4 regions of the Selenomonas sp. oral taxon 136 genome follow, and region 1 is predicted to be linked to each of the others. Evidence: riboswitches for the same ligand, from Rfam matches in the RefSeq annotation. Region 1 holds a riboswitch; each other region holds the start of a gene.

The links. Region 1 has a riboswitch for cobalamin ahead of AXE86_RS01970 (ABC transporter substrate-binding protein). Riboswitches for the same ligand answer to the same signal wherever they lie in the genome.
Region 2: it holds a riboswitch for cobalamin, as region 1 does, so the genes downstream of both, AXE86_RS06390 (TonB-dependent receptor) here and AXE86_RS01970 (ABC transporter substrate-binding protein) in region 1, are expected to answer to the same signal.
Region 3: it holds a riboswitch for cobalamin, as region 1 does, so the genes downstream of both, AXE86_RS10660 (DASS family sodium-coupled anion symporter) here and AXE86_RS01970 (ABC transporter substrate-binding protein) in region 1, are expected to answer to the same signal.
Region 4: it holds a riboswitch for cobalamin, as region 1 does, so the genes downstream of both, AXE86_RS00930 (TonB-dependent receptor) here and AXE86_RS01970 (ABC transporter substrate-binding protein) in region 1, are expected to answer to the same signal.

Annotation. Positions count from the first base shown of each region.
Region 1 is NZ_CP014239.1:432,424-439,902, forward strand. It holds gene AXE86_RS01960 (ATP-binding protein) at 1-477, opposite strand, end outside; gene AXE86_RS01965 (radical SAM/SPASM domain-containing protein) at 474-1,556, opposite strand; gene AXE86_RS01970 (ABC transporter substrate-binding protein) at 1,546-2,508, opposite strand; cobalamin riboswitch at 2,712-2,951, opposite strand; gene msrB (peptide-methionine (R)-S-oxide reductase MsrB) at 3,054-4,172, opposite strand; gene AXE86_RS01980 (uracil-DNA glycosylase) at 4,202-4,897, opposite strand; gene folK (2-amino-4-hydroxy-6-hydroxymethyldihydropteridine diphosphokinase) at 4,899-5,867, opposite strand; gene folB (dihydroneopterin aldolase) at 5,867-6,232, opposite strand; gene folP (dihydropteroate synthase) at 6,234-7,082, opposite strand; gene folE (GTP cyclohydrolase I) at 7,051-7,479, opposite strand, start outside.
Region 2 is NZ_CP014239.1:1,315,384-1,322,862, reverse strand. It holds gene AXE86_RS06405 (D-2-hydroxyacid dehydrogenase) at 1-943, opposite strand, end outside; gene AXE86_RS06400 (DUF1653 domain-containing protein) at 1,159-1,407, shown strand; gene AXE86_RS06395 (SLC13 family permease) at 1,544-2,803, shown strand; gene AXE86_RS06390 (TonB-dependent receptor) at 2,911-5,004, opposite strand; gene AXE86_RS12730 (hypothetical protein) at 5,094-5,237, opposite strand; cobalamin riboswitch at 5,196-5,367, opposite strand; gene AXE86_RS06385 (DUF456 domain-containing protein) at 5,586-7,301, shown strand; partial or broken gene AXE86_RS13270 (secretion protein HlyD) at 7,363-7,479, shown strand, end outside.
Region 3 is NZ_CP014239.1:2,216,161-2,223,639, forward strand. It holds gene AXE86_RS10655 (ankyrin repeat domain-containing protein) at 1-545, shown strand, start outside; gene AXE86_RS10660 (DASS family sodium-coupled anion symporter) at 931-2,340, opposite strand; cobalamin riboswitch at 2,654-2,829, opposite strand; gene AXE86_RS10665 (LysR family transcriptional regulator) at 3,128-4,072, shown strand; gene AXE86_RS10670 (hypothetical protein) at 4,047-5,636, shown strand; gene AXE86_RS10675 (ABC transporter substrate-binding protein) at 5,755-6,822, shown strand; gene AXE86_RS10680 (FecCD family ABC transporter permease) at 6,831-7,479, shown strand, end outside.
Region 4 is NZ_CP014239.1:205,335-212,813, forward strand. It holds gene AXE86_RS00925 (autotransporter outer membrane beta-barrel domain-containing protein) at 1-413, opposite strand, end outside; gene AXE86_RS00930 (TonB-dependent receptor) at 441-2,963, opposite strand; cobalamin riboswitch at 3,204-3,378, opposite strand; gene AXE86_RS00935 (TrmH family RNA methyltransferase) at 3,471-4,301, opposite strand; gene rplT (50S ribosomal protein L20) at 4,352-4,705, opposite strand; gene rpmI (50S ribosomal protein L35) at 4,756-4,953, opposite strand; gene infC (translation initiation factor IF-3) at 4,940-5,506, opposite strand; gene thrS (threonine--tRNA ligase) at 5,702-7,479, opposite strand, start outside.

The DNA.
Region 1 (7,479 bases):
CGAGTCGAGCAGGATATCGACGATATGATCCTCAAGCAGGTTGATCTCATCCACATAGAGGATATTGCGGTTCGCGGCCGCCAGAATGCCGGGCTCGAACGCCTTGCGTCCATGCTGGATCGCGGTCTCCATGTCGAGCGTCCCGACCACGCGGTCCTCCGTCGCACTGACGGGCAGCTCCACCACGCACATCGGAACTTCTTCCTGCGGCAGTTTCCCCTCTGCGCTTCTCTCTTGACAGGCATCACAGTAGAGCTCGGGGCGTGCGGGATCACAGTGACAGGCACAGCCGCGCACGGCGTGCAGATCCGGCAGGAGCGCAGCGGCAGCGCGTACGGCAGTGGATTTTGCCGTTCCCTTCTCTCCCTTGATGAGCACACCGCCGAGAGAGGGCATGACTATACTGAGGAGAAGAGCCGTCTTCATCTCTTCCTGCCCAACGATTGCAGTAAACGGGTAAACTGTTCTATGTTTCATTGACCTGTCCTCTTATTGCATTGTACAACTACGTTCAGCGACTCCTTCATCGCCGCACGCTTCAGTGCACATTCGGCAGTGGAGGCGGCGGGATGTCCCTGCCCAGCCCTGCGTGCATAGCACGCGCCGCCGCAGGCGGAAAAATCCACACACGTCCTGCAGAACGCCATAGCATTCTGCATCTCCTGCGCCACCTCTTTCTGGCGCTGCACATCAATGCCACGTTCCACATCGCCGAGCAGAAAGTGCGCATCGCCGACAAAGGAGGAACAGGCGTAGATATTTCCAAGCGCGTCAACGTGTACCCCCGCCCCGTTCATCGCATGGCAGTGGGAAAATCCACTGCCTGTGCGCTGGGCAAGACACGCCGCCTGCTCCATCTGGCTAATCGCCATAGAGTGGCCGATCATTCGCCCGAGTTTGCGGTTCAGCGCAAAAACCGCTTCCATCGCCTGCGCCATGTCCTCGGCCCGTGCGCTGCGAACGGCAGAGCCACGCCCCTGTGGCCGCAGGAGATCAAAGCCCACACGGCGCACATTGCCGAGATAGTATGCCATCTCGACAACACCGGAAAGCTCTGTAACATTGTCCGCTGTGACGACTGTGGTCAGGCCGATCTCCATGCCGCACTGCGCAAGCTGACGAATCCCTGCGACAACATCCGCTGCCGTACCTCTGCCGTCAGGATAACAGCGAAGTGCATCGTGCACAGCAGGTCTACCGTCAAGGCTGACGCCGATCCCAATGCGCGCACGACGCAGAAAAGTCGCCGTCTCCTCGGTCAGCAATGTTCCGTTGGTCTGCAAATCCATGCGTGCCGGGATACGCTTGCTGCGCACGTAGTCTGCCATCTGACGCAGCAGCGGCAGTGCAAGGAGGGGTTCTCCCCCCGAGAACTGCAGGATAAAGGGCATTTTGCCCGTCGCCGCAAGGTCGATGGCACGCCGCGCCGTCTCCCATGTCATCGTGCGTCTGTCCTGCGCTGCGGCATAGCAGTAGCGACACGCAAGGTTACAACTTCCGGTAAGGCTCATGACGAGCATGCGCAGCGGTACTGCCCCGATGCCCTTACTTTTCATCGGCAAAGCGCTCCGGATAGACAGCGCGTGCCAATGCGTAGACAGCATCTGCCGCATTCTGTGAAGTATTGTAACGATACCGATCCGGAACCACATAGAGGTGATTTTCCTGCACGGCCTTCACATGGATAAACAAGGGGTCTCTGCAGAGTTTTTCGCGAAATTCCTCCGTCGTTTTCCCCTCTGTACTCCACGTCGGCAGGAGAAATACGTCGGGGTTGAGTGCCACCACCTGCTCCATCGAGACCGCAGTCGTCGCCGTCAGCCCCGCCATCGCCACACCATTGCGCAGGGAGGCACGGCGGCACATATCGTCAAAGAGCCCATCCTTGCGTCCAAACACACCGCTGAACGCAAATGCAACGACGATGGGGCGCTCCTCCTCCGGGATGTCTCCAACGCGCCGCTCCACATCAGCGAGAAGGGCACGTTTTTCGGCGATGCGTGCGGCGGCATTTTCCTCCTGTCCAATCAGGCGTCCAACCGTCTCAATGCGCGCAAAGATGTCCTCGAGGTTATTCGGCGTACGTGAGACAAAGACGGGAATCCCCAAATCGCGCAGGCTGTCCACCAGCTCCTTCGGTATGCCGTCAATCGCAAGGACAAGGTCTGGATCCAGTGCCGCAACGCGCTCCGGACTTCTGTCCTTGAGTTTGACGGATACGGCGCGTGCCTCTTCCGTCATGCAGGATATTCCCGGATCATCCACCGTGGAGGTGAGCCCCGCGATCTGCTCCGGCGGAGCAATCCCAAGGAGAATCTCATCCATCCCTCGTCCCAGCGACACGATCCGATGCGGTCTTTCCGTGACAACGACCTCCGCCCCGGTATCATCCGTTCCGCGATAGAACGCATCCCCATCCGACTCCACCCGCGTCCCGTTTCCACAGCCAGTGAGAAGGAGAAGACAGCCCGCGACAAGGAGCGCATAGAGCAGCCAATTATAAGGCATGGGTATATGCGTATTGCAGTTTCTTTGCATGCTTCATTCTTCGTCACCTTTCTTCATCCTGCACCGATGAACCTGCATGCAAAAGAGAAGATGTGCATAAAAAGACCCCTCCTGCATACACAGAAGGGGTTTTTCACACAACAAAGGATCACGCTGTATCCGCAGACACACTGGAATCCCCATCCCTATCACTCGCAGGTCAAACGGCGATTGTCAATCAGGCAGTTCTCCTGGCTCCAGTTCCTCGCGCACCTGCGCCTTCCCGAGGGAAATCCCTCAGTGGCGGAGACAATGTCCCCATGCAGGTTTGCTCACTGCTACAGTGGCGTGACCGCTCCGGCTTGATGGGAAAATACGTTTCCTTACCGGATTCTCTATTATATCTCTGCAAACTGTCAAACGACCTGGCAGTTCGCGCCGATACCTGATCCACTTCATATAAAGTTTTCATAAAACGCATTTATAGTAACATTGGAAGAATCGCTTGTCAATACGACAAAGGGATATTTTACGAATCATCTCAATACGCTGGGATCTTTCCGAGTCTATTTTTCCAGCAAATAGAGATAGTCCCCATAGCCCTCCTCCTCCATGTCCTCCTTCGGGATGAACCGCAGGGACGCACTGTTGATGCAGTAGCGCAGCCCACCCGTTGCGGCGGGGCCATCGTCAAATACGTGTCCGAGATGCGCGCCGCTGTTCGTCGCCGTAACCTCGGTACGCACCATGCCGTGCGAGCGATCTTCCTGCTCTGCAATCAGTGCCGCATCGATTGGACGTGAGAACGCCGGCCAGCCGCAGCCCGAGTCATATTTATCCGTGGAGACAAAAAGCGGCTCGCCCGTCGTGATGTCACAGTAGATACCCGCACGAAACTCGTGATCGTATTCGTTGCGGAAGGGCGGCTCTGTCGCCTTCTCCTGGGTAACGGCGTACTGCAGATCCGTGAGACGTTCTCTGAGTTCAGCCTTTGTCGGCTTTTCATCATGACGCACGTTTTTCTTCTCCCCCATCGGTTCGGCTTCCGCACGTTTCTCACGCATCGCAGCGATGAGCGCAGGGGAGATATGGCAGTAACCGTTGGGATGCTTCTCGAGATACTCCTGATGATCGTCTTCTGCACGATAAAAGTTCACGATCGGTCCCATCTCGACAGCCGTCTTCTGACCGAGACGATTCTGCAGTGCGTCCAACGACGCACGGATGATCGATGCATCCTTGCCGCCGTCTGCCTTCACATAGTAAATGCCTGAACGATACTGCCGCCCGACGTCGTTGCCCTGCCGATCGACTGCCGTCGGGTCGATGGAGTCGTAAAATGCGGTTAGAAGCTGATCGAGCGAAATGATGTGCGGGTCATAGATAACGTGAACCGCCTCCGCATGCCCGCTCCCGCTGCATACCTCCGCATAGGAAGGATGGGCACTCATACCGTTTGCATAGCCGCACTCTGCAGAGACAACGCCCGGCACCAGACTGAGGTAGAGTTCCGTCCCCCAGAAGCAGCCGCCGGCGAGATAGATCTCCTTCTGTCCTGCGGCAGCTTGGTTCTCCTGCACGATCTCATGCGGCATCTCACTCGACGACGATGCGGGTGCACCGCAGCCGCCGATGCAGCTGAGCAGGCCGAGGGCACAGATACCGCGCAATAGTAATGCATTCATGATAATCTCCTTTCAGCAAGAATCAAAGATTACGGCTTGATCTCACTTGCCGGAGGGAGCTGCCAGTCGATGGGCATCTCCCCCACACGCGTGAGGAAGTCGTTGACACGCGAGAATGGATGACTGCCGAAGAAGCCGCGGTGCGCCGAGAGCGGGCTCGGATGCGGCGACTCGACGATGAGATGGCGCGGATTCGTGATGAGGCTGCGTTTCTTCCGTGCAGGACTGCCCCAGAGGATGAAGGCGAGCGGTTTCTCACGTGCTCCGAGGAGGCGAATGATGGTATCAGTGAACCGCTCCCACCCGTGTCCCGCGTGCGATGCCGCCGCATGAGCGCGCACGGTAAGAACGGTGTTGAGGAGGAGCACGCCCTGCCGCGCCCACGGGATGAGACAGCCGTGATCGGGCGGAACGATCCCGATATCGTCCTGCATCTCCTTGTAGATATTCAGCAGTGACGGCGGCGGGTCAACGCCGACCTGCACGGAAAATGACAGCCCATGCGCCTGTCCGTCTCCATGGTAGGGATCCTGACCAAGAATGACGACCTTCGTATCAGCAAAGCTTGTGTAGTGCAGTGCATTAAAGATCGAATACATATCGGGGTACACACGCCGTGTACGGTACTCCTCAATGAGGAATGCGCGCAGCTCACGATAGTAGGGCTGCGCCATCTCATCCGCAAGGAGTTCCTGCCAATCGTTTTGGAAAATTGCCTTTGCCATGCTAAACTCTCTCGTAAACTTCAAATATACAGTCTTGCCCTGTGCTGCTGCTCGTCATGGAAAATCCATCCAGCGAAGGAAAAAAGGCATCTGCATCGTAGCTGCCCGAAAGACGTGTCACATACGCCCGCCATACATACGGCAAAAGGAGATGGTAGCATTCTGCGCCGCCGATCACAAAGATCGGACGCGCCTCCTCCGCCGTCAGGCGCCCCAGAAGACGCCAGAGTGCCAAGATGTCGGCTGCTGCATAGAATCCGTCTATCTTCTGCATCGTTCGTGAGAGGACGATATTCGCACGCCCCACGAGCGGACGCCTCCCCGGCAGACTCTCCATTGTACGCCGTCCCATGACGACGATGCTGCCCATCGTCATACGGCGAAAATGTGCCATATCCTCGGGGCAGTCGGTGAGCAGATGCCCCGCCCGTCCGATCCCGCCCGCATCATCCACTGCCGCGATGAGTTCGAGCGGGTACGGGGCAGATACTTCGGGGGCACGCACAATCCCAGACGCATCCGCCTCCTCCCGCCATGCGGAAATTGGTCTGCCGTCAACGCAGAGCGTCGGTGCGATCTCCGCCAGCGGAACGAGCACAAAGGCACGCTCCGTCAGATAGGGGTGCGGCAGAGTCAGCCGCTTCTGTGCAGACGTGACGCCGTCCACATGGAGCAGATCGAGATCTATCGTACGTGCGCCCCAATGCTCATGCCGCACGCGTCCGAGTTCCCGTTCGATGCACTGCATCGCCGCGAGCAGTTCCTCGGGCGTACGGTCAAACGTGATGCGCGCGGCGGCATTCAAAAAAGGCGGCTGATCTGTCTTGCCCCACGGCGGCGTCTCATAAAATGCAGAGACACGCTCCACACGAATGCCGTCCTGTTCCGACAGCCGCCGCAGTGCCGCGCGCATCGTCTCACCGCGTTCGCCGAGATTTGCCCCAAGCCCGATATACGCTGTCCGTGCCATCACTGTCCCCTGTCCCGCGTGATGGAGATTCCGACATCCGCAAAGATACCCGCGATCGGCGCAGCAGGTTTATGCACGGTGAGCGTAATGGAATGGACCCGAGGGAATGCCGCAAGAATCTGTGCCGCAGCATCCTCCGCAATGGTCTCAAGCAACGCCTTCGGTGCTCCCTCGATCACCCGACGTATCAGCTCATAGACCTCAGCGTAGTTCACGGTGTTCCGAAGATCGTCCGTCTCCCCTGCCGCACGCAGATCAAGCCCCAGCTCCACATCCGCCTCGAACGACTGCGGCACTTCCCGCTCATGAGGAAGGACACCATGACAAGCCATAAAGCGCATACCGTGCAGAAAAATACGATCCATCCTACGCCCCCAGTATTGCATCCGTCATGCGGCACATCCGCGCAATTGGCTTCACATCATGCACGCGCACAATGGATGCACCGCGCAATATCCCAAGGACGCACGCCGCCCCCGTCGCTTCCATGCGTTCCGTGACGGGCAGACCAAGCGCCGCCCCGATAAAGCTTTTGCGGCTCGCACCGAGCAGCACGGGATAGTCTGTTCCGTCATAGGAGATAAGCTCGTCCATGCGCCGAAGAACGTGCATATTCTGCTCTGCCGTCTTGCCGAAGCCGATGCCGGGGTCGAGGATGAGATTGTCCCGTGCCAGTCCTGCCGCATCCGCCGCTGCAAAGGAACGCGCGAAAAAATCCCGCATTGCGTTGATGATGTCTCCCGCGTATACCGTTCCGTTCTGATTGTGCATCACGACGACGGGCGCATGCATCTCTGCCGCCGCATGCGCCATCGCCCCCGGCTCCTCGGCGTACTGAAGCCCCCATATATCATTCAGGAGATGCGCACCTGCGCGCAGCGCCGCGCGCGCCGTCTCCGCCTTGAACGTATCCACGGAAACGGGCACGGGGCATGCGGGCAAAACGGCTTCGAGGAACGGCAGCAGCCGCTCCGTCTCCTCCGCCGCGCTCATCGGCACAAAGCCGGGACGGCTGGACTCCGCCCCGACGTCGATGATGTCCGCCCCGTCCCGCACCATCTCCTCCATGTGGCGGAGCGCATCGTCGCGCGTGTTCCACTTGCCGCCGTCAGAAAACGAGTCCGGCGTCACGTTCAGAATCCCCATGACAAGCGTTCGCCCGCCAAGGGTCAGTTCCTTCCCGTCAGCAAAGCGATAGTGTCGATTCGCTGTCATCCTGTGCTCCTCTCTCCATCCCAAGCATCGTCCATGCCTGCATCCGTGATGCTGCATCCGTGCGAAATATGCCGCAGGACGCCGACGTCGTTGTCCGTGCACCGTGTGCTCGTGCGCCGCGCATCATCATGCAGAGCTGCTGCGCATCGAGAACGACAAGCACGCCTTCCGCCCCAAGTCCGCACTCGATCTCACGCGCGATGTCACCCGTCAGCCGTTCCTGCAGCTGAGGACGGCGCGCCATCGACGCGACCAGCCGTGCAAATACGCCAAAGCCCGCCACGCGGCCCGCATGGGGCTGGTAGACGATGTGCGCCGTGCCGAAGAACGGCAGCAAATGATGCTCACACATCGAATAAAACGGAATGGCACGTACGGCAACGAGACCGTCCATCTC
Region 2 (7,479 bases), 880 kb from region 1:
GCTTCCCCTCGATAAACGACCTCACATTATCCGCCGTCGTCTTCATGATGCGCTCACGCGCCTCCTTCGTCGCCCACGAGATATGCGGCGTAATGATGCAGTTCTTCGCCGTAAGCAGGACATTGTCTGCCTTGATCGGTTCCGTCGACACCACATCGAGCGCAGCATACGCGACCTTGCCGCTCGTGAGCGCCGCCGCAAGCTCCTCCTCCGCGATGAGCTGTCCGCGCCCGTTGTTGACGATGATGACGCCGTCCTTCATCTGCGCGATGTTCGCCGCGTTCACGATGCCCTCCGTCTCCTTTGTGAGCGGACAGTGCAGGAAGATAAAGTCCGCCTCCCGGAACAAGGTGTCGAGCGGCACATAGTCCGCGAGTGCCCGCCCCTCCGCGCGCTCCGTACGGCTGTAAGCGAGGACGCGGACATTCATTGCGCGCAGGATGCGGGCGACCGCCTGACCGATTCGCCCAAATCCAACGATGCCCGCTGTCTTGCCGCTGACCTCGATCAGCGGGTGCTGCCAATAACAGAAGTCGATGCTCCGCGTCCAGTCGCCCGCGTGCACGGAGCGATCATGAAGCCCGACCTGCGAACACGCCTCAAGGAGGAGCGCTATCGCATACTGCGCGACATTGTCTGTACCATAGACAGGCACATTCATGACGGGAATATTCTTTTTGCGTGCATATGCCGTATCTACAATATTGTAGCCCGTCGCGAGTACGGCAATCGCCTTGAGGTTTGGACAAGCATCGATGACCGCAGGCGTGAGCGGCGTCTTGTTCGTCACGGCGATCTCCGCATCGCCGATGCGCTCCGCAATCAGCGGCGACTCCGTGAGTGCCGTGCGGTCATAAACCGTCACCGCGCCCAGCGCCTCCAGCGGCGCCCAGCTGATGTCGCCCGGGTTCTCCGCATACCCATCAAGCACAACAATCTTCATGGCATTTCCTCCTCAACTGTACTTTGAATCAATCCTTTTATCGCTTTTTATTTTACACGAATAATCCTACATTGGGAAGGCGTAAATATGCCCATTCCACCGCTTCGCGGGCTTTCTCCCGTACGGAGAAGGCATCGGGATCAAGATGTAATTGAGAATTGACAAGCACCGTCATATTATCTATTATCATGCACAGCGAATAAAGGAGGAGCAGCATGACACGCAAACAACCAAAGCATGGCGAGATCTGGCGGCACTTCAAAGGGAACCTCTACCGCATTGAGACCGTGGCGGAGCACACGGAGACGGGCGAGATGCTCGTCATCTATCAGGCACTCTACGGGACATACGGCATCTACGCGCGCCCGCTCGCGATGTTTCTGAGCGAGGTGGACCGCATGAAATACCCCGGTGCCGCACAGAGGTATCGGTTTGAGCGAATCAATACGGCGCACGACACATAACGCCGTGTGTATTTTACCCGCGCCCGACAGCAGGTATGCGCCACTTTATCGCGAATTACACCAAATCATACAGATACGAGCATGACAGGAATCATGCCAAGGAAGAACTGAACTGATTGAGAATGGAGAAAAATCTATGGATCAGGCAACACTGACGCTCATCGTCCTCGCCGCTGCGGCGGTGCTCTTTGCGACCGAGGTCATTCCGCTCGCCGTCACAGCGATGAGTGCGGCAATCGTCCTCGGGCTCCTCGGCGTGCTGACGCCGACACAAGTCTTTGCTGGGCTGTCGAACCCCACCGTCGTCCTCTTTGCGGGCATGTTCATCATCGGCGCAGCGATGTTCCAGACGGGACTCGCACAGCAGATCGGCATCGCCGTCGTCAGGCGCTCAGGCACAAACGAGCGCGCGCTGATGGCCGCCCTCATGCTCATCACAATCATCCTCTCGTCGGTCTCCTCGAACACGGCGACCGTTGCGTGTCTGATGCCCGTCGTCATCCAGATCTGCCGCACGGCACAGATCCCCGTCTCGCCGCAGCTTATGGCGCTCGCCATCGCCGCGAACGTCGGCGGCACGATCACGATGATCGGCACGCCGCCAAACATCCTCATGAGTGCGACCCTTGAGACGGCGCATCTGCGCCCCTTTGGCTTCTTTGAATTCGCATGGATCGGCATCCCGCTCTCCCTCACGGGCATGATCTACATGCTCACGATCGGCCGCCATCTCTGTCCACGTCACCTCGCACTGGAGAGTGCCTCCGAGGAGTCGGAGGCGGAGAAAAGCGATCCGCGCAAAATGGTCATCTGCGCCGTCATCCTCATCGCCGTTGTCCTCGCCATGGTGCTCGAAAAGAGCATCGGCGTCGCCATGGAGACCATCGCCATCATCGGCGCACTCGCCTGTGTCCTGACGGGCTGCCTGACAGAAAAGCAGGCGTATCGCGGCATCGACTGGACAACGATCTTCCTCTTTGCGGGGATGCTCCCGCTCGCCAATGCCATGGAGAGCAGCGGCGCGGGGCAGCTCATCGCGAATGTTGTCGTCGGGCTCATGGGCGATGCCCCCTCGCCGATGCTCATCATCACGGCGATGTTCATCCTCTCGTGCGGGCTGACCCAGTTCATGTCCAACACGGCGGCGGCGGCACTCCTCGCCCCCATCGCCATCTCCATCGCGCAGACCATCGGCGCGGAGCCGTACCCGATCGTTATGGCCATCGGTATCGCCGCCTCCTGCGCGTTCACCACACCGGTCGCGACCCCGCCGAACACGCTCGTCCTTGCTGCGGGACAGTTCCGCTTCATGGACTACGTTAAAATCGGCCTCCCGCTTGTCCTCCTCTCCCTCATCGTCTGCGTCCTCATCATCCCCCTCGTCTGGCCGTTCTGACACGCCGAAATTGCATAGAAAAAGCTGCCGCACGAAGTATCTCCTCGTGCAGCAGCTTTTTCTATGTTCCTCTATTCATCCTTCAACAGGCGCAATTCCTTAAAAATCTAGAACGAATATGTTGTACCAAAGGTGTAGGTTCTCTCGTTTGCCGCTTCACCTGCATAGTATTTGCGGTTAAAGAGGTTCTCAATGCCGAACTGCATTTTAACGTTCTCATTGAGCTTGTAATTGAGATACAAATTGGTCACGAAGTAACTGTCTTCCGAGCCATACTCTCCCGTAACGCTGTCCGCGCCCTGACGCGCGGCAATGTACTGGGCATCGAGTACGCCGTTAAATTTATTACGATTATATTCGATACCAAACCGCATCATGTGTTTTGGCAGATCCCAGTCACGCTTGGTCTTGCCGCCACTCGTATACTCACCGGACTCAAAGGTATAGTTAAAATACGCACGCCAGTCACGATGAAAACGGTGTTTCAGTTCAAACTCCGCCCCCTTGACCATCGCTTCGTTCAGATTATAGTAGGCACGCACGTTATTCCTCTTTGCAATCGCAATCTTGTCCTCCGTGTCCACGCGGAACAGCGTCAGTCCATAGGAGGTATTTCTACCGATCTTCTGCTTGACTCCCAGCTCAAGTGTACGGGAGATCTCCGGGGTCAGATCCGGGTTTGCCTGGATAGAGCTCGCACTGTTTCCCGCACGGCGATAGAGCCGATAGATCGACGGGGGATTAAAGGATTTTCCATAGCTTACATAGAGCATTGTATCCTTTTGCGGCTCATAGCTAACGGCAAACTTCGGACTCCACGCATGGAACGATGTGTCCTCGTAGTCCCTGCGTGCGGCTCCAATGTAGGAGTACCCGTCCTTCTTGTCGAAGCGGTCATAGCGTATACCGAGCTGAAGTTTCCAGCGTGCATCCAGTGCCAGCTCATCCTGCAAAAAGAGTGCCGACGACATCACAGAACCGCCGCTCTGCTGATACGGTGCGCCATAGGTCGAGCCCCAATCCTTCCAATGGAGGAGATCGAATCTGCGATAGCGCATTTTATCCTTCATCCACGAGAATCCGGCAAGCAGTGTATTGTTGCCAAGCGTCCACTTTTTCTGCAGATCCGCATTATAGTTCTTGGCCGGATACTCCGCACGGTCGCCGGCACCCGTCCAGTCAATATCCGTTGCTCCATCAGCACTGGAGTATCCATCCTTCCAAGTATTGCTGTAGCCAATTCCTGCCTTGAAACCGTTCTTTGTATCCTCATAGCGCAGTTTGTGAATATCCTGCTCCCGCTGGCCATAGTAGCCAAGAAAATCATCGGGCGAAGCACTGATATAGTTTCCGTTTGGCAGAAGGACAGTGCCTGAGAAAACAGGGAGCCCGGCGGCATCCCTGAAATAGGTGATGGGATCATGATAGGAGTACTGATACGAGGCATGCAGATAGGTGTAGCCAAGTGAGCGGTTCTTGTCAAACGCATAATTCAGATCGACGAAGGTATTCTCACTGTCCTTCTTCTTTGCCCCACGGCTGCCTATAATATAGTCGCCATCAGACAGCCTCCTGAAGGAACCGGTCGCATCGGGCGTATAACTTCCACTGTCTTCCTCCGCCGTTACGGCATGACCGACCCATCCGTCCGACGTACGCTTCTCATAGCCGACGCGGAAGGAAATATTCTTATCACCACCTGTGACCTGAAGTCCGCGCTGCCATGTATTGTTGCTGCCTCTCTGAAGATCGACCTGTCCATGGATTTGAGGTTTTGTCGCCTCTGATGCAGTCGGCTTCTTCGTGATGATATTGATGATGCCCGCGACGGCATGTCCACCATAGAGCGACGATCCGGCGCCACGCACGATCTCAATGCGATCAATATTGGTCAGTGGGATGGAGTCCCAATTGACACCTCCGTCAAAGGCAGTGTTCAGCATCTGCCCATTATACATGACGAGGATATCTGCGCCCGAAAATCCGCGTAGCATGACACCATCCTTGACTTCGGCTGTTGGTGCAACGTAAATGCCCGCCTCACGTGTCAGGGCATCGCGCAGACTAAACGCATGCCTTTTTTCAAGATCCTTCGCGGTGATGACCGTCACGTTAGCAGGGATTTTCATGCGTGGCTCTGCGATACGAGTCGCCGTCACAACGGTTTCGCCAAGGGTATGTTCATCTGGTGATGCGTGCACGTCCGCCGCGCCCTCCTACGCCGCTGCCGGCACCGTCCATGCTGCGCTCAGTGCCGCCAATGCGACCGCAAGTGCCAAATTCCGTCGTGTCATTTCCATTCCCCCAAAATCACACAGATGACCGTGTACGCCCGCAAAAAAAGCCTGCCGTCCTGTCCATCGCAGGATGCAGTGGCGCGCGCCATGAGCGCACCGGCGTACGAGATTCGGTAGGTCTTCCGGCTCTGCTTCATCGTTGCCCTGCCTTCCCGGTTTCCCAGTGACATCATAGGGCATCCTCAGCATTACGGCGGCGGGACCGCATCGGCATTGCACCGATTTCCCTGTTACGCCCCGAGGGGCACCGAACCTGCTTATTTATATTTGCTATCGTAGTATACCGTAGGTATATCGCAGTGTCAATTACTTTTCACAGATTTCATTCGTGTACGCCGCACTCTCGTCCATCCCCGTCGGGGGCACGATTCGGTGTTCGATCCGCTGCGGATTCATTCGCACAAACGCAGGCTTTTCACGCTTTTCGCAACATGATATAATGAGAATCAAATTATATGATGCATCGCTGAACAGGAGGGTACTGCATGGCTGACCGCATTATTGCTCAGGCGGATCTTTCCGGGATATGGAACTGTCTGCGGGAGCTCGGTGAGTACATCGACACAACCAATTCCAATGTCATCACCGTCGGCAAGAATGTCGACGCGCTGCAGCAGGATTTCGATGCGCTGACGGCGGATTTCCACGCCTTCGTGCAGGCGCACCGCCTCACCGCGCGCGCCCAGCTCGCGGAGACTCGTCTCGTCAAGCTGCGGCAGGAGCTCGAGCAAAAGTACGGGCACTACGCCGAGATCCGCCGCACGACGAAGGGCATCCTGCAGGCGAACGATCTCGCCATCGTGCGGCAGGAGACGGTGCGCGCGGCAGGCGAGGAGCTGATGCTGCGCGCACCCGAGTACTGGCTCGCGTCCGCGCTTGTCGCCCTCTCCGCCTGGATCAGCGACCACGAGGAGATCGCCGTGCGTGCGCTCCGCGAGGCACTGCGCCGTGACGAGGAGAAGACGGCGCTCTTCTTTGCCCTCGTCTGCCGCCGTGCGGGACGCGGTGCCCCTGCCCTGCACTGGGCGCAGCACTATCTCATGCGTCAGGATGAGACGGCACTCGACCGCAAGGCGATCCTCATCGTCGATGCGTATGCGAGCGGGCTCCTAGGCGTGGACACGGAGGGGCTGATTGCGCAGCAGCTCGACGCATGGCTCGCCCGCCTCTCCGAGCAGCCGGGCTTTGTCGAGGCGCAGGAGGGCCGCTGGAAGGAGGCGCTCTCCCTCATGCAGCCCGAGACGCCCGCCGCGTTCCACTATCCCTATCTCGAGGAGCACAGCCCGACCGTCGCCGATCTGAAGTCCACACTCGCCGGCGCGGAGCTACACGGCAAATTTTACGCGCACGTCCAGCAAATCGTCATGCAGAACCCGCCCATGCGCACGCTGGTGCAGGAGCTCGACCGCGTCCTCACGAACCTCGTGACGGATTTCGACGCGGCGGAGCAGCCCCTGCGCGAAGCGGTGACGTTCGAGCAGCTCGTCGCGGATGAGGGCGGCGACGAGACGCGCGCAAAGAAGGAAATGCAGCTCAAGCAGGAGGCGTTCGAGGAGCGGCGCGACTTTATGCAGCTCCTGACCGACGCCGCCATGAACCCGAAGGAGGCGCAGGCGAGCGTCGCGACGCAGAAGATGGCGCTCGCCATATCCAAGGACTGGATGCTCTCCGCCTATCGCGACCACATCGCGGAGAACCGCGCCGCCGTGCCGCACAGCATTGCGCTGCGCATCGGGGAGTTCGAGGGGGAGACGGAAAACGGCGAGAACGAGGAGGAGCTCCTGCGGCAGTTCGCCGCGTGGAACGACGCCATGCGCGACCGCGAGCTGGCAAAGCTGCGTCTGACCGGGAAGCAGGAGCTCTGCCGGTGGGCGGGCATCGTCCCCATCGTCCTCGGGTTCTATCTCGGCGGTGCGGTCGGGCTCGTCATCGGCGCGGTCATCGGCGTGCTCATCTACCTGAACTACCGCAGCGCAAAGCGCGCCCTCGAAACGCAGCGCGAGGAGCTGCAGGAGCGCTTTGCCGAGCAGGGCAAAACAGGGGCGGAGATCGTGCGCGGCCTCCTCGCCGAGGTCGTGGACTACCGCGAGGCATTCCGCGCGCTCGACGCCGAGAGCCAAAAGGCGCTGGATTACCTCACGTCATTGGACGTTTCCGCCTTCCGCACCGTCCGCGAGGGCGGCCGCAGGATGCAGATATAGGAGGCAACAATGAACGGGCTAGGGAATCACTGATAAAATGAGGTCTGCCAGATTGGCGTAGATTTTTTGTCCGATTGAGGCAGCAAACCGGACGCATAGCAAGAGCTATGTGGAGGATTTGCTAACGAAAAGCGGGCGAAAAAGATGCGTCAAGATGGTTGTGCCGAATTTATCAGTG
Region 3 (7,479 bases), 660 kb from region 1:
ATCTCGACATAGATGCCATACGGATTGCAATAGAAGCCGGTGCAGATGTACTGGCGATAGACCAAGACGGTGGGACTCCGGTCTATAAATGTGTTGAGGCTGTCGCAGATGATTATTTGGATGAATGTGATCCTAGGAAATCCATGGACGATGTGGAACAAAAAATTTCCCAGATGCAGAAGTGCGTTGATTACCTTCTCGAGCATGGGGCTGATATCAATTTATACGGATTTGGGTGTCTGTGTACTCCGCTATGCGAATCGGTATATATTCCAGACGCTCGTATTATGGAATTTTTACTAAGCAGAGGGGCTGACCCTAATTACAATACGGATTTCGATTCTATGTGCAGTACGAAGGATGAGTGGCATATTCGGTCATCGGCGTTAAGCATGGTTTATGATGAGCTGTCTGTTGTAGGAGAAAAATACAACGAGGAACAAAAAGAATTGTTGTTGGCACATGGTGCAGAGCTATTTATAGATGGGTTCAATCCAAAAACCGGAAATATGGAGGAAACCTATGAAAATGGCAATTCGTACTGACAGCTGTGATAGTTCATACTGCTTAGTCAGCTGTACTTCATTACAAGCATATGGCAGAGCGATTTGATGAAGGTCAACCTATCACAGGAAAATAGGATATCCGTCCGTACGTCTGAACGAAGAAAAACTCTATCATACAAGAGATCCCAGTCACTGTACTAGCGTTTGGGATCTCTTGTAGTTTTGCAAAGAATCATTAGCCATTTTCCCCTACACTAAGTCATAATTCTCTTATTCTGGAATTATATCAAGAATCAGTTACAAGAGGATATTATGACAGACTCAGGGAGCCTAAAAGAGTTTGTCGTCCTGTTTACGGGCAACGAGGGAGGGGAGAATGGTATATAAAAAGCCCCCACGTAGGGGGCTGCCAGTGATTTACTATTTACCAAAGGCCCAAGACTTTCCACCATGCCGCGCCGATTGTCAGGTAGATCAGCGTCGTAATGGTCGTCATGATGAAGCCGTTCTTCCACCATTCGCTTTGCGAGACATAGCCTCCGCCAAAGTAGATCGGGGCGCAGCCGTTGCCGTAATGCGTGAGGGAGATCGGCACATCGGCGAAGATGCCGAAGATGATGGCGACCAAAAGGGGCGGTGCACCGACGCTGACGCTGACAGCGATGAATGCCGCATAGAGGGCACTGATGCGTGCCGTGACACTGGCGAAGGCGTAGTGGATGTAGGTGTAGAAGAGCAGGATGATGAGGCAGGAAATAAGCCAACCGAAGCCGAGCGAGGAAATCGCCGCGCCCGCACCATTGGCGATCCATGTGATGATGCCCGATTTTGCGAGAGCCGAAGCGAGTGTCATCAAAGAGCCCATCCAGAACATCGCGTCCCATGCACCCTTTTCCTGGATGACGTCCTGCCAGTTGATGATGTCGAGTATCAGCATGAGGCAGACTGCGCCCATGGCAACGGGTGTCGCGTCGATGTTCGTGAGGCCGGAGCTTGCCCAGAGTGCGAGAGAGACAACGAAGATGACGGAAAGTCCCTTTTCCGCAAGGCTCATCGGCCCCATTTCAGAAAGCTCACGCTGTGCCAGATCCTTGGCGTCGGGAATACGCACGAGTTCGGGCGGCGAAAGTTTCATCATGACATAGGGGACGAGCAGGAGCGCGATGAGTCCCGGCACAATTGCAGCGCTCGCCCAGCCCATCCACGTGACCTGAACGCCCAGCGTCTTCTCGGCGAGCGCCACGCAGAGCGGGTTGCCCGCCATCGAGGTCACGAACATCGTGCAGGTCACGGCGTCTGTATGGTAGCCGACCTGCATGAGGTAGGTGCCGATGCGGCGTGCGCTCTCACCGGGTTTTGAGCCTAGAGCCTCCGCGAGTGAACGCACGATTGGATAGAGAATGCCGCCGCCGCGCGCTGTGGCCGAGGGCGTTGCGGGCGAGATCACAAGCTCGCTCAGGGCGATGGCATAGCCGAGCGACAACGCGCTCTTGCCGATTGCCTCGATGATGCGGAAAGCGATGCGTTTGCCGAGTCCGCTCTTGATGAAGCCGCGGGAATAGAGGAACGCACAGACGATCAGCCAGATCGTGCTGTTGCCGTAGCCTGCCAAAGCATCGGACGTCTTTAGCAGGCCTGTCCATGCGGAGAAGGAAATCGCGATGAAGGCCACCGCGCCGATCGGCAGCGGATGCAGAATAAAGCCCAGCACTGTCGCGATAAAGACCGCAAGCAAATGCCAGGCGAGTACTGTGACTCCGTCAGGAACCGGCAGGAACCATAGGATGAGTCCGACGCCGATCGTGATGAGTGCATTTCTTCTCTTCGTGTTCATGTGTTCACCCCATCAAAAATATGAGTTCTCCGCCGCAGTCCCCTTTTGCCGAAAGCATTTCCTGCGACGCCCATGGAAGCTGTAGATTTGCAGAGCATACGTCCGAGGCCGGCGGGAAGAGGGCAGTTCTGCGTCCTGAACGTTCGCAAATAAAAGCAGCCCCTTTCTGCAAATGAGAGAAGAGACTGCAAAATATCCTTGCCTTGCCGCGTGCAGCGTCACAGCGCATAAAACCGCCGTCGAAAGGTCACCGCAAAGATGCGGATCGATCCAGCGCAAGACACAGATCCCCTTCCCGTCGCTCGCAGGTCAGACGGTGATCGTCGATCAGGCAGTTCTTCCTGGCTCCAGTTCATCGCTCCTCTGCGCCTTCCAAAGTTTCCTCAGTGACGTTTTCTGCAGATTCGCTCGCTGACACAGTGGCGGGACTGCGCCGGCTCTTCCGGCTTCTCTATTAAGTCTTGCGACACCTAATTCATCAGTATGCTGTTTGTCGTGATGATGGCTTCCGTGAGGAAGAATATCACTGCTTCTGCCTATTGTCAAGAGAGAGGCGAAAGGAGTTGAACCATCGGCTTGACTGTATGCGCTGATTGACGTTTAGATGTTTGAATACGCGGTATTTTATGGTAGAATGAGCGTCGAATATACTGGTCTTGGCAAAGGTGTTTTGCCGGAGCGATTTTGTATGTTCGACTTTTTATGTGTCCAATTTCATTTTACAATGAACGATTTCTTCTCTACATTTTTTTGAGTATTTCGTACTTGCCAATGAGGATAGATACGGATGGAGCTAAAGATATTCACGACGTTCAAGACAATTGTACGCACGGGCAGCTTTACAAAGGCGGCGCGTCTCCTCAGTTACACGCCGTCGACGATTACGTTCCACATCGCGCAGCTGGAAAAGCTGACGGGCGTACCGCTTTTTGAGAAAAGCGGGCGGCGCATGATCCTGACAAAGGCGGGAGAGGAACTGATTCCGTATGTGGACGAGGTGCTTGCTGCAGTGAAGAAGGTCAAAAGCTTTCAATACGGTGTTGCCGCCTATCAGGGGACGCTCACAGTCGGCGCGCCGGAGTCGCTGCTCTGCTTCCGTCTGCCGCCCCTGCTCAAACGTCTGCATGGGCATGCACCGCGTGTTGATCTGCGTCTGCGTTCACTCACGAGCCGTGATGTTGTTGCGGCACTCCGTGACGGGCAGATCGATGTCGGTCTTGCATACACGATTCAGGAGAGAGACAAGGAGAACCTTGCGTTCCGGGTGTTTGAGGAGTGCCCCGTGCATTTCTATACCTCGGTTGGTGCAGCTGTATGGTGCCCGAACCTTCGTGAGCGGGAGATGGAGATCAACGAGATGCCGCTGATCACGATGCCGCATCCGGGTGAGATTCGGCAGCTGGCAGACGACTATCTGCGGCAGCGGGGGATCTCGTTTACGAATATGATTGAGCTGCGAAGCACGCAGACCATCATCAATCTGGTTGAAAACGATATGGGGATTGCGCTGCTGCCGGATCATGCGGTGCGGGAGCGCATGGCTCTCGGCCGGCTGTCTGCAGCGCAGTCGGATCCGATGACTGTAACATCATACTACGGGGTTCATCGGAATAAATGGCGCAGCCCCGCAATGAATCTCTTCCTTGACATCCTTGGGGAGGAGAACGGAAACCAGGGCGGAGAGGAATTGCTTCACGATGAGGAGGATGTCGATGCAGCCGATTCTCGCTGAGGAAATTCGGGACTTTGACACGAGTCTCGACCGCCTGTGGGCGCGACGTGATCTCGTCGTTGTCGCAGCGGGGGCACTCATCTGTTTTCGCTCCATCTACCATCGCGCAATGCAGATCGGTGCATGCGGGCGGTTCCGTTATGCTGCTGTGCGGGCAGAGGATTACGTGCTTGGAACGGCGGAGGAAACGATCCGAGATGCAGTGCGCGATGCCGCACGCCTGCTCGGTGTACGTGTGGTCGTGATCTATCTCTCCTGTCTCGACATCCTCACACGCCTGGGTTTTGCAGATATCGAGTGTACGCTCTCTGCGGAGACGGGCTGCATCGTGCGCTGTTTCTTTCGTGGGCCGCTGGCAAAGGCGGACAGCATCCGGCACGAGACTGCAGAAGAGCTCCTCGCCGCGCTGCCGCCGGAGGAGGGGACGGTCACGGCATCGGCGCCGCTGCCGCCGCCGATGAGCGATACGGCGGGCGTGTCGGATTTCCTGCGGGAAGAGGGCGCGGCGCATGTCCTTGTCACGCCGTCGGGCTGCCGGAATGCGCTTGCACGCATGGATCTCATGCCGGAGCGCAGCGATGTCTATGCGCTCATCCCACAGGCGGAGGACTATATCTTTGGCATGGAGGAGACCGCTGCCACAGAGATCGGTGCGCTCACAGCAGAGGGAACGTACCGTACGGTGCATCTCCTCAGTTCACCGGTGCCCGCATTTATGGCGATGGAGGCTGCGCCGGTTCTGCAGGCTGCGGAGGAGCAGGGTTGCCGTGCGTGTGCATCGCCGACGGACGGTTTTCATGATGCTGTGTGCGGTGTTGCAGCGGAATTGCTTCGCCTCGTGCAGGAGGCGGCCAATGGGTGGTGGGCGGCGTGGCAGACGGTTCTCATCCTCGGGTACAGCCCGCTGCTGTTCGGCGATATGGCACAGCTGGATGCCCCGACTGCTTTTCTCACTGCATACGGCTGCGACGTGTGCACTGCAGGGCGCGACGCACTGACCGAACGCCCCTCATTGGTCTGGTTGGTATCTGCTGCCGGTGTGTCGGCGGCAGAATGGCTGCACAGGGAATATGATGTGCCCGTTGTCCGCAGCCTGCCGCTCGGGACCGCGGGGCAGACTGCATGGCGGGCTGAGATCGCTTCGGTACTTGGCTTGCCCATAGAGGGGGCATCTGTGGAGCAGACAGCAGGAGATCCGCGTTCGGATAAGATCCTCGTCATCGCCGACCCGATTGCGGCCGCAGCCATTGATCGCTTGCTTCGTGCACATGGATTTCGCAATATCCGCTGTGCAGCCTATGCGTGGGACGAGGAGACGGCGGCACTGTATCGACAGGCAGCTGAGACCGACGTGCTCGTCTTTCGTACGGCTGCGGAGCTGCAGCCCGCATGGGATGCGGCGGATGCTGTCGTTGCTGATCCTGCGCTGCCGCCTGCGATGGGGGAGAAGCGCATTGTTCCTCTGCCGTCGGGGCTGCTCTCGGGCAGAGATGCCGCAGGAGAGGGGAGCGGCGTGCTTGGCACAGACTTCGCTGCGGCGTTGGACGCATTTCTGAAATGTTGATAGTTCAAAAATATTGAAGTATTGCTTTGAATCTATTCGATTGTACTTAATCGTAGACTATGATAATCTTTCCGTCAATTGATCGTTTCATGGGGATTTTTAGAAGAAATAGGAGGACATGATGACACATCGTTTTTCATTCGATCTCCTTGCGGGACTGTTGCTTATATGCGCTGTGCTCGCAGGATGCGGATCACAGCAAACGTCCGCGCCCAAGGCGGAGCGGGTCGTGACGGACACGGCCGGACGCGAGGTGCATTTGCCGGAAGAGGTTAAGAGCATCGCCGTTGTGCCGATTCCGTGGGCATCTGTTGCCTTTGCGGTAGACGGTTCGGCCGACCGCATTGCGGGCATGCACCCGTCGGCGAAGGCGTCGTATGAGAAGTCCATGCTCAAGGTGCTTGCGCCGGGGATGGCGAATGCCGCAACAGACTTTGTCGGGCAGGACTTCTCCATCCACATGGAGGAACTCGGCAAGCTGAACCCGAGCGCCATCATCGTCTGGAACTATCAGGAGGATGAGATTGCGCAGCTCGAGAAGCTGAAGGTCCCCACGATTGCACTGAAGTACGGTACATTGGAGGACGTCCAGCAGGGCATCCGCGTCATCGGGCAGGTGTTCGGCAAGGAGAAGCGTGCCGAGGAGCTAGTGGGCTTTCAGCAAGACATCATGGCGTATTTTGAGACGAAAAAGGCGGCGCTCGAAGGCAAAGAAAAGCCGAAGGTGCTCTATCTGCGCGATCGTGATCTCAAGGTTGCGGCGGGTGGAACCGTCAACACGATGATGATTGAGACGGCGGGCGGTGTGAACGTCGCAAAGGATGTGCAGGGACAGTGGACGCCGGTCACAATGGAGCAGATCGCTGCGTGGGATCCCGATGTTATCATCCTCAGCAATTTTGACCCGATTCAGCCTGCCGATCTCTTCGAGGATAAACTTGAGGGACAGAATTGGAAGAACATCAAGGCGGTGCGCGAGGGGCGTGTCTACAAGGCTCCGATTGGTCTGTACCGCTGGGATGCACCCTGTGTCGAGACACCGCTGATGATCAAGTGGATCGCGCAGAAACTGCATCCGGATGTTTTTAATGACTACCGTCTGACAGACGATCTGCGCGGCTTCTATGAAAAATTCCTCTCATACACGCTGACAGATGCCGATCTCAAGATGATTCTGCACGAGTGAGCCGCCCTATGAAACAAAGCAATGCAGCTCTCTGGACGATCATGACGGTGCTGCTCATCGCTGTGTTCTTCCTTTCGCTTGCAGCAGGACGCTTTGCGATCGAGCCGGTGGCTGTCTGTGACATTCTCATGCGTGCGGCCGGAGGCAATGCGGGTACGGATATGGCATCGACTGTCGTTCTGGAGCTGCGCCTGCCGCGGACGATCCTTGCCATGCTCGTTGGCGCGGGGCTTTCACTCTCGGGGGCAGTCTACCAGGGCATTTTCCGCAATCCGCTCGTCAGCCCCGATGTGCTCGGCGTCTCAAGCGGTGCAGGGTTCGGTGCCGTACTGGGCATCCTCCTCTGGGGGACAGGCACGGGGACTTCGGTCATCGCCTTTGCCTGCGGCATGGCGAGTGTCGGACTTGCGTACTATTTCTCGCGCAGCCGTGGCTCTGTCTCGATGATGTCGCTCGTGCTCTCGGGCATCATCATCTCGTCGATCTTCTCCGCGCTCATTTCGCTCGTGAAATATGTCGCGGATCCTTATGACAAGCTCCCCGCCATTACTTATTGGCTCATGGGCAGCCTTGGCAAGGCGGACTTTGATAAAATCCAGATCATCGGGCTGCCGATGATTGCCGCAGGGGTGCTCCTGATTGCGATCCGTTGGCGCA
Region 4 (7,479 bases), 230 kb from region 1:
ATATAAATATATTCATCGCTGCCTGCCGCCGCATGCATATTCGGTACATCTGCCGTCTTTCCGCTCGCCACGCTCGCCGCCGCACCAGCAGAATTTGGATCGATGAGCTTCGTCCCTTCCAGTTCCGTCGTGCTATAGGTGTATTGACGCAGCAAGACCATACTCTTGCCTTTCTGATGGAAGCCAAAGGATGCGGGATCGCGGTTGAGGTTTTTCAGCACGCCGACCTGGGGATCGGCATCCACCTGCGTCGTCACTCGGGAACCAGTCACGGTCCCCATCTCGCTGTTTCCGTAGTCCGATGGGACGGTCGAGACGAGGTTTGCCGCACTTGCAGTCGAAGCACAGAGCAGTCCGCCCATAATGAGAACAGAAAGCCGCATACGCTGCACTTTACCAAAATGCGATTTCATAATGCTCCTCCTTTTATCGGTGATTCTTTAGAACTCATAGCGGAAGCTCATATAGTAAGTGCGTCCCTGCAGCGGATACTCGATATTTACCCAACTGGGTTCGCTTAAGTAACGCTGCACGCTGTGCACCTTTAGCTTCGACGCTGCATCGAACACGTCATTGCAGCCAATCGACAGCGTCATATCCTTGCGCGGCGACCACTTGAATCCCAAGTTGATTGTTTTCAACGCTGCTCTCGGCCTGCCGGAAAGTTCCTTTTCCACAGGATCCCTGACCTGCGGGATGGCATAGTGCGTGTAGTACTGCGAAACATAGTGTCCCTCACTGAAGAAGAGCCACTTCTCCGTCGGGCGATAGGTCAGTCGGAGATTGCCTTCCCACTTCGGTTGATAGGTTGGGCGCACCTCGAACCAATCATAATGGACGCCCGGGGAGGAGTCCCTGCGCTGCGCCGCTATATTGAGGTACGTGCCTTCGAGGTCGAGATCAAATTTCTTCCAGTGGAAATTCGTCTGCAGCTCAATGCCGTGCGCCTTCCCGCGCATATCGTTGAAGTACGAGCTGTAGTTGAGTCCTGCACGGTAGAGGTAGAGCATGCGCTGTGTATCGCGCCAGAAATATGTGAGCGTCGTTCGATTATCTGCCCCAAGGAACTTGCCGTCCCAAATGGCACTGAGATCAAACTGCTTGCCATACTCGGGCTGTGGAAATTTCGCGCCGCTCCCCTTGTAATCCATTGGAGCCGGCATGATTCCTGCGCCGTCACCTGCGATTTCGTACATATTGAGCAGGCGGAAGTAGGTGCCGCCCGTCATACGCATCGTAAAGTGGTTGTTGAATTCTTTTTTTAATGCGAGCTGCCATGTCACCTTGGAATCCACCTGACTGTCCTCCGGGTGAACCCAGCGATATGTTTTGAGTGGATTGAATCGACCGAACTGACTGTATCCTATAATCTGTGAACGATTGTAGCGGATGGCAGGCGTCAGCTGCCATGAACGCTTCTTGTCAAGCGTAATTGTATCCTGCAGCTGCAAGTTAAAGATATTTTGATCGAACTGGTTGCGCATCTGTGCCCAGAGATTTCCGATACCCGCCTGCACGTCATCGATGACCTCATTAAGCCCATCGCCGTCAATATTCATGCGCTCGTGAGAGTAATTCATCTGGAAGTCGAGCATATTGTTCTTGCTGAGCTGATAGGTGCCGTCCACCTGTACATTGTATTTCTTCGAGCGATAGCGGCTCCACTCCCGCATGGGAATCTTAATCATGTATCGCAGACCGTCGTGAATATTCTCGGCGCGGTAATCCTTGCTCTGGGTGAGGTAGTCGACCATCCAGCCCCATTCATAGTTCTTTCCTATATAGCGGCGCTGTACGAGCAGCTCCTTTGCACTGATTTTTTGATGCCGCTTGTCGTATTTATAGAGATCGTATTTATCAACGAGAAGCCCCGGCTGAATCATATCGAAATAACTTCGATAATCGACCCAGAGACTGTCGGGCAGATGCCGATCGACAGTCTTGTATGTTCCCTTGATCATCCAATCGTCATTCTGCCATTTGACAAGCAGATCCGAATTGCTGTAGTCATTGTATTGCCGCCGGCGGTGCGGATCATCCGCAGCAGTAACCAACCGGCCCCCATTGTCCTCCAGCCACTGGATGCAATCATCTACATTCTGCTGCCATGCTCCGGCGCCATGTGCGATATCAAACGCGGCTTTCCCTGCCGGTGTCATAGCGAGGTAGCCTTGGAGTTCTGTCCGTGTCGCAACGATCTGTCGTCCAATGTCGGTATTTGTATAGAACTGCTCCGCCGCATAGCTGCGGTAGGGGAAGTCACCATCACGCGATTCGTGATTGTAGCCAAAAAGCAGGCTGCCGGCACCTAGGGGGGCTGTGATCTCAACGGAGGCTTTTTTCCCGCCGAAGGAGCTCGGTCCAATCTCGGCGGATCCATGTGCGCCCGTCGGTTTCTTCGTCACGACGTTAATGATGCCGCCGATGAAGGTGCCCGCAAAGCGAGCCGGGATGTAGCCGCGGTAGACTTCGATGCGCTCGATATTGCTGACGGGGATCGTCGAGATATCGACCGCCGCATCGCCGCCGAGATTCGTCAGCACGCCGTCGACGAATACGCCGACCTGTGCTGCCGTCGAGCCGCGTACGGTGACCGTCGTATACTGCCCCTTGCCCTGCACCTCGCGTACATGCACGCCGGGAACCATCTTGAGAAAGTCAGGCAGTGTCTTTTGTTCGCCCTTGAACTCCTCCGGGCGTATAATGGTCACGGTGCCGGGGGAGAGAATATCTTCCCATGTGGGACGCTTCGCCTCGACGGTGATATCAGAAGTGCTATATTTCAACGGAGGACTCGATGATGTCGGCTCCATATGAACCATGGCAGATGCCTGTTCTTCTTCCCCGCCAGTATCAGTTGCGGTACCTCTTGCTGCGGCAATCATCGGATGAAGCAGCGCACCAGACAACAGCATACCCATAACGCCCAACACAAGCCGTCTTTGTTTCCATCGAGACAACATAGATTATCCTCATTTCTGTAGAATTACCAAAATAAATAATCCCGTCATTATATTCAGTCAATAGTATAGAACATACTGGACTCTCCTTTCAAAAAAATACCGCCTTCTGAACGAAGGCGGTCATATCATTTCAAAAAGGCGGCAGAACAAACCTGCCGAAGATACTCTGCTTCACAAAGAAGCAGAGATGATCCCCTTCCCATCGCTCGCAGGTACCGATTCCGAACAACGTCCGAATCGACGGTGATGTTAAAGCAGGCAATTCTCCTGGCTCAGATTCCTCACCCTGTCAAACCTTCCCAGAATTTCTTCCAGTGGCATACGATGACGGGGCTCCTCTTACAGTGGCGGGACCGCTTCGGCTTATACCGAATTCCTTATTAAGTCTTTCGACACCTGTTTCCTTACAATATGAATTTTTTCACTCTTATGATATTACAAATTAGTTTATTTTGTCAATAATATAAAAGAATCTTTTTATAGTTCTATGTGATAAAACTATATCTATTATATCCCTGCGTAGCTGCGCTGACGCATGGACTCATAGAGGATCGCTGTGGCGGCCGAGGCGACGTTGAGCGACTCCGCCTGCCCGCACATTGGGACGTAGAGGTGCTGACACGCGCCCAAGAGGCGCTCCGATACACCGTTTGCCTCGTTGCCGAGGACGACAATCGTGGGGCGGCACAGATCCGCTGCAAAATGCGTCACAGCATCGGCGTCGCACGCAGCCGCATAGAGATATAGGCTTTGCTCCTGTGCGAAACGCAGGAGTTCCTCATCATCGACGCCGCTGATAAAGGGAACGTAAAACAGAGAGCCCATCGTTGCACGGACGACCTTGCTGCTGTATACATCCGCACAGCCGCGCAGGAGTATCACGCCCGCTGCGCCCGCTGCATCTGCCGTGCGCAGAATCATGCCGACGTTGCCGGGATCCTGCACACGATCAAGAGCCAGATAAAACGGTACTTTCTCCGCCGCGTGTACGAGATCGGTCAATGATCTGCGGGGGGGACGCTGCATCAGCAGCAGGATTCCCTGCGGCGCGTCCGTCTCCGCGCAGGCGGCAAAGAGCCGCGGCGGGACACAGTTAACCGGCACGCCGCGCAGATGCAGCTGCTCTGCCAGTATGGCAGCTCGCTCCGCTGCCAAGGCACGCTCCATCAATACGGCGTGTAGGATCTGTCCGTCTGAGCGCGCTGCCATCTCGGCAAGGCGTAGTCCCTCCACCAAGAATACATTTTCCTTGGCGGCGCGGCGCGGACTTCGTACCAGCACGGAGAGGCGGCGGATGAGTGGGTTCTCCGCACTCGTGATTGTCTCGATCTTTTTCATCGTATAAAAAGAGCCTGATGAATCCGATGACTCATCAGGCTGCTCCCATCTTACTGATTTTCCTTTGCGACGTTCACAAGCTGCGTGAATGCCGCTGCATCGGCAATGGCGAGATCGGCAAGCATCTTGCGGTTGACCTCGACCCCTGCATTCGTCAGACCCGCGATAAAGCGGCTGTACGAGATGCCGTTCGCACGCGCTGCTGCATTGATGCGTGCGATCCAGAGACGACGGAACGTGCCCTTCTTTGCACGACGGTCACGGCGCGCATAGTAAAGCGCCTTCATGACGGTCTCGTTTGCCTTCTTGAACTGCTTGCTGCGCGAGCCGCGATAGCCCTTGGCAAGCTTTAAAATCTTCTTATGACGACGGTGTGCCGTAACACCGCTCTTTACTCTTGGCATAGCAATTCCTCCTGTTTCCTACCCACGTAGGGTTCTCTTCATTGCCCCGTTTATGCGTAGGGGAGCATCTTGCGGATGCGCTTGTAGTCCGAATTGTCGGCAAGTGCTGCCTTGCGCAGGTTGCGCTTGCGCTTCGGCGTCTTCTTCTCCAGAATATGTCTCTTGTATGCCTTGTTGCGGCGGAATTCTCCGCTCCCTGTTACGGTGAAGCGCTTCGCTGCAGCGCGGCGCGTTTTAATCTTCGGCATCGCCATTTCCTCCTTTATCTTCCTGCTTCGCGGGTTTTGCCGCCTTGGCGGGCTTCTGCACCTTCGGCGAAAGAATCATCGTCATATTCTTTCCCTCGAGCTTCGCACCGCGTTCGATCGACACGAGATCGCCCAGCCGTTCGGAGACGCGGTCGAGAACCACGCGCCCGAGTTCCGGATGGGAGAGCTCACGCCCACGGAACATGATCGTCACCTTGACCTTGTTGCCCTCTTCGACGAAGCGGAGCGCATTCTTCAGCTTGACATTAAAGTCATGCTCGTCGATGTTCGGACGCAGCTTGACTTCCTTGATGCTGATGGTCTTTTGCTTCTTCTTCGCTTCTTTCTCACGTTTCTGCTGCTCATAGCGGAACTTTCCAAAGTCCATGATGCGGCAGACGGGCGGCTTCGCCTTCGGCGCCACCTCGACCAGGTCGAGATGCTGCTCCTCCGCCATGCGAAGGGCATCGCGCGTCAGCATAATGCCAAGCTGTTCCCCCTCCGCACTGGTGACACGCACCTCACGGATATGGATTTCCTCATTGATTCGCAAAGATTCCCTGCTTATGGCAAGAACACCTCCTGGTACGGATGCGCATGATTACGCCATCCGGCAATAGAAAAGGGCGGCATAAAGCCACCCTCATACATTCTCTCATGCAACCCGTCAGACATCTATGCCCGCAGGTGAGAAGCGGTGGCTTCTGCTTTCAACGTGAGATATATTACCACAGATCGGAGTATCCTGTCAATACTCCAGTGCACGCGTCGCAATTTTTTCCTGTACGAGCGCGATAAAGTCCGCGACAGGCAGGACTGTGCTGTCCTTCTCTCCATACTTGCGGAAGGCGACTGTGCCGCTCTCCATCTCCTGATCGCCGACCACCAGCGTGTACGGCGTCTTCTTGACCTGGCTCTCACGGATCTTGTAGCCCGTCTTTTCGTTGCGTGCATCCACCTCGACGCGGAGGCCAAGGTCGAACATCTTCTTATACAGTTCCTCCGCGTATGCGGCATGACGCTCCGTGATCGGCAGGATACGTACCTGCACGGGTGCCATCCATACGGGGAACGCACCTGCATAGTTCTCGATCAGGATGCCGATGAAACGCTCAATCGATCCGTAGACCACACGGTGCAGCATGACAGGGCGATGCTTTTCGCCGTCCTCGCCGACATAGGTGAGGTCAAACTTCTCGGGCAGACTCATATCGAGCTGGATCGTGCCGCACTGCCACGTACGTCCGATGGAGTCGCGCAGGTGGAAGTCGATCTTCGGACCGTAAAATGCGCCGTCTCCCTCGTTGACGACATAGTCCAGACCACGGTTGTCCAGTGCCTTCTGCAGGCCATTCGTCGCCATCTCCCACATCTCGTCCGTGCCCATCGAGTCCTCGGGGCGCGTCGAGAGCTCCGCCTTGTACGTCAGACCGAACGTGCGGTAGACCTCGTCGAAGAGGTCAATCGTGTGCTGGATCTCGCCCTCGATCTGATCGGGTGTCACAAAGAGATGCGCATCATCCTGCGTGAAGTTGCGGACGCGGAAGAGCCCGTGCAGAGCACCCGAAAGCTCATGACGATGGACAAGTCCCAGCTCGGCAAGACGCAGCGGCAGGTCGCGATAGCTGTGCAGCTGGGAACGATAGACGAGCATGCAGCCGGGGCAGTTCATCGGCTTGATTGCGTAGTCCTCTTCGTCGATCTCCGTGGTATACATATTCTCGCGATAGTGGAACCAATGCCCCGAGGTCTCCCAGAGCTTACGGCTGAGGATCACAGGCGTGCTGATCTCCTGATAGCCGTAGCGGCGATGCACCTCGCGCCAATAGTCGAGCAGTGCGTTGCGCAGTGCCATGCCGTTTGGATGGAAGAATGGGAAGCCCGGTCCCTCCTCGTGCAGGCTGAAGAGATCCAGCTCTCTGCCGAGTTTTCGGTGGTCGCGCTTTGCCGCCTCCTCCAACATGTGCAGGTAGGCATCGAGTTCTTCCTGCTTCTCAAACGCCGTGCCATAGATGCGCTGCAGCATCTTATTCTTCTCACTGCCGCGCCAGTATGCACCTGCGACACTTTGCAGCTTAAATGCCTTGACCTTGCCGGTCGAGACGACATGGGGGCCTGCGCAGAGGTCGGTGAACTCGCCCTGCGTATAGAGGGAGATTACCTCGTCCTCCGGCAGATCCTCAATCAGCTCCACCTTATAGTTCTCACCCTTCTCACGGAAGAGTGCAATCGCCTCTGCACGGGGAATCTCACGGCGGACAAGCGGCAGGTTCTCCTTGACGATCTTCTTCATTTCCTTTTCGATATCGCGAAGATCGGCATCCGTCAGCTGGTGCTCCATGTCGAAATCGTAGTAGAAGCCGTTCTCGATCGCAGGCCCGATCGCGAGCTGCACATGGCTCTCCGGATACAGGCGCTTCACTGCCTGCGCCATGACGTGCGCCGCCGTATGGCGCAGAGCGTGGCGGCCGCCCTCATCATCAAAGGTCAGCACGCGCAGTACAGCATCCTTCGTGACCGGCGTCG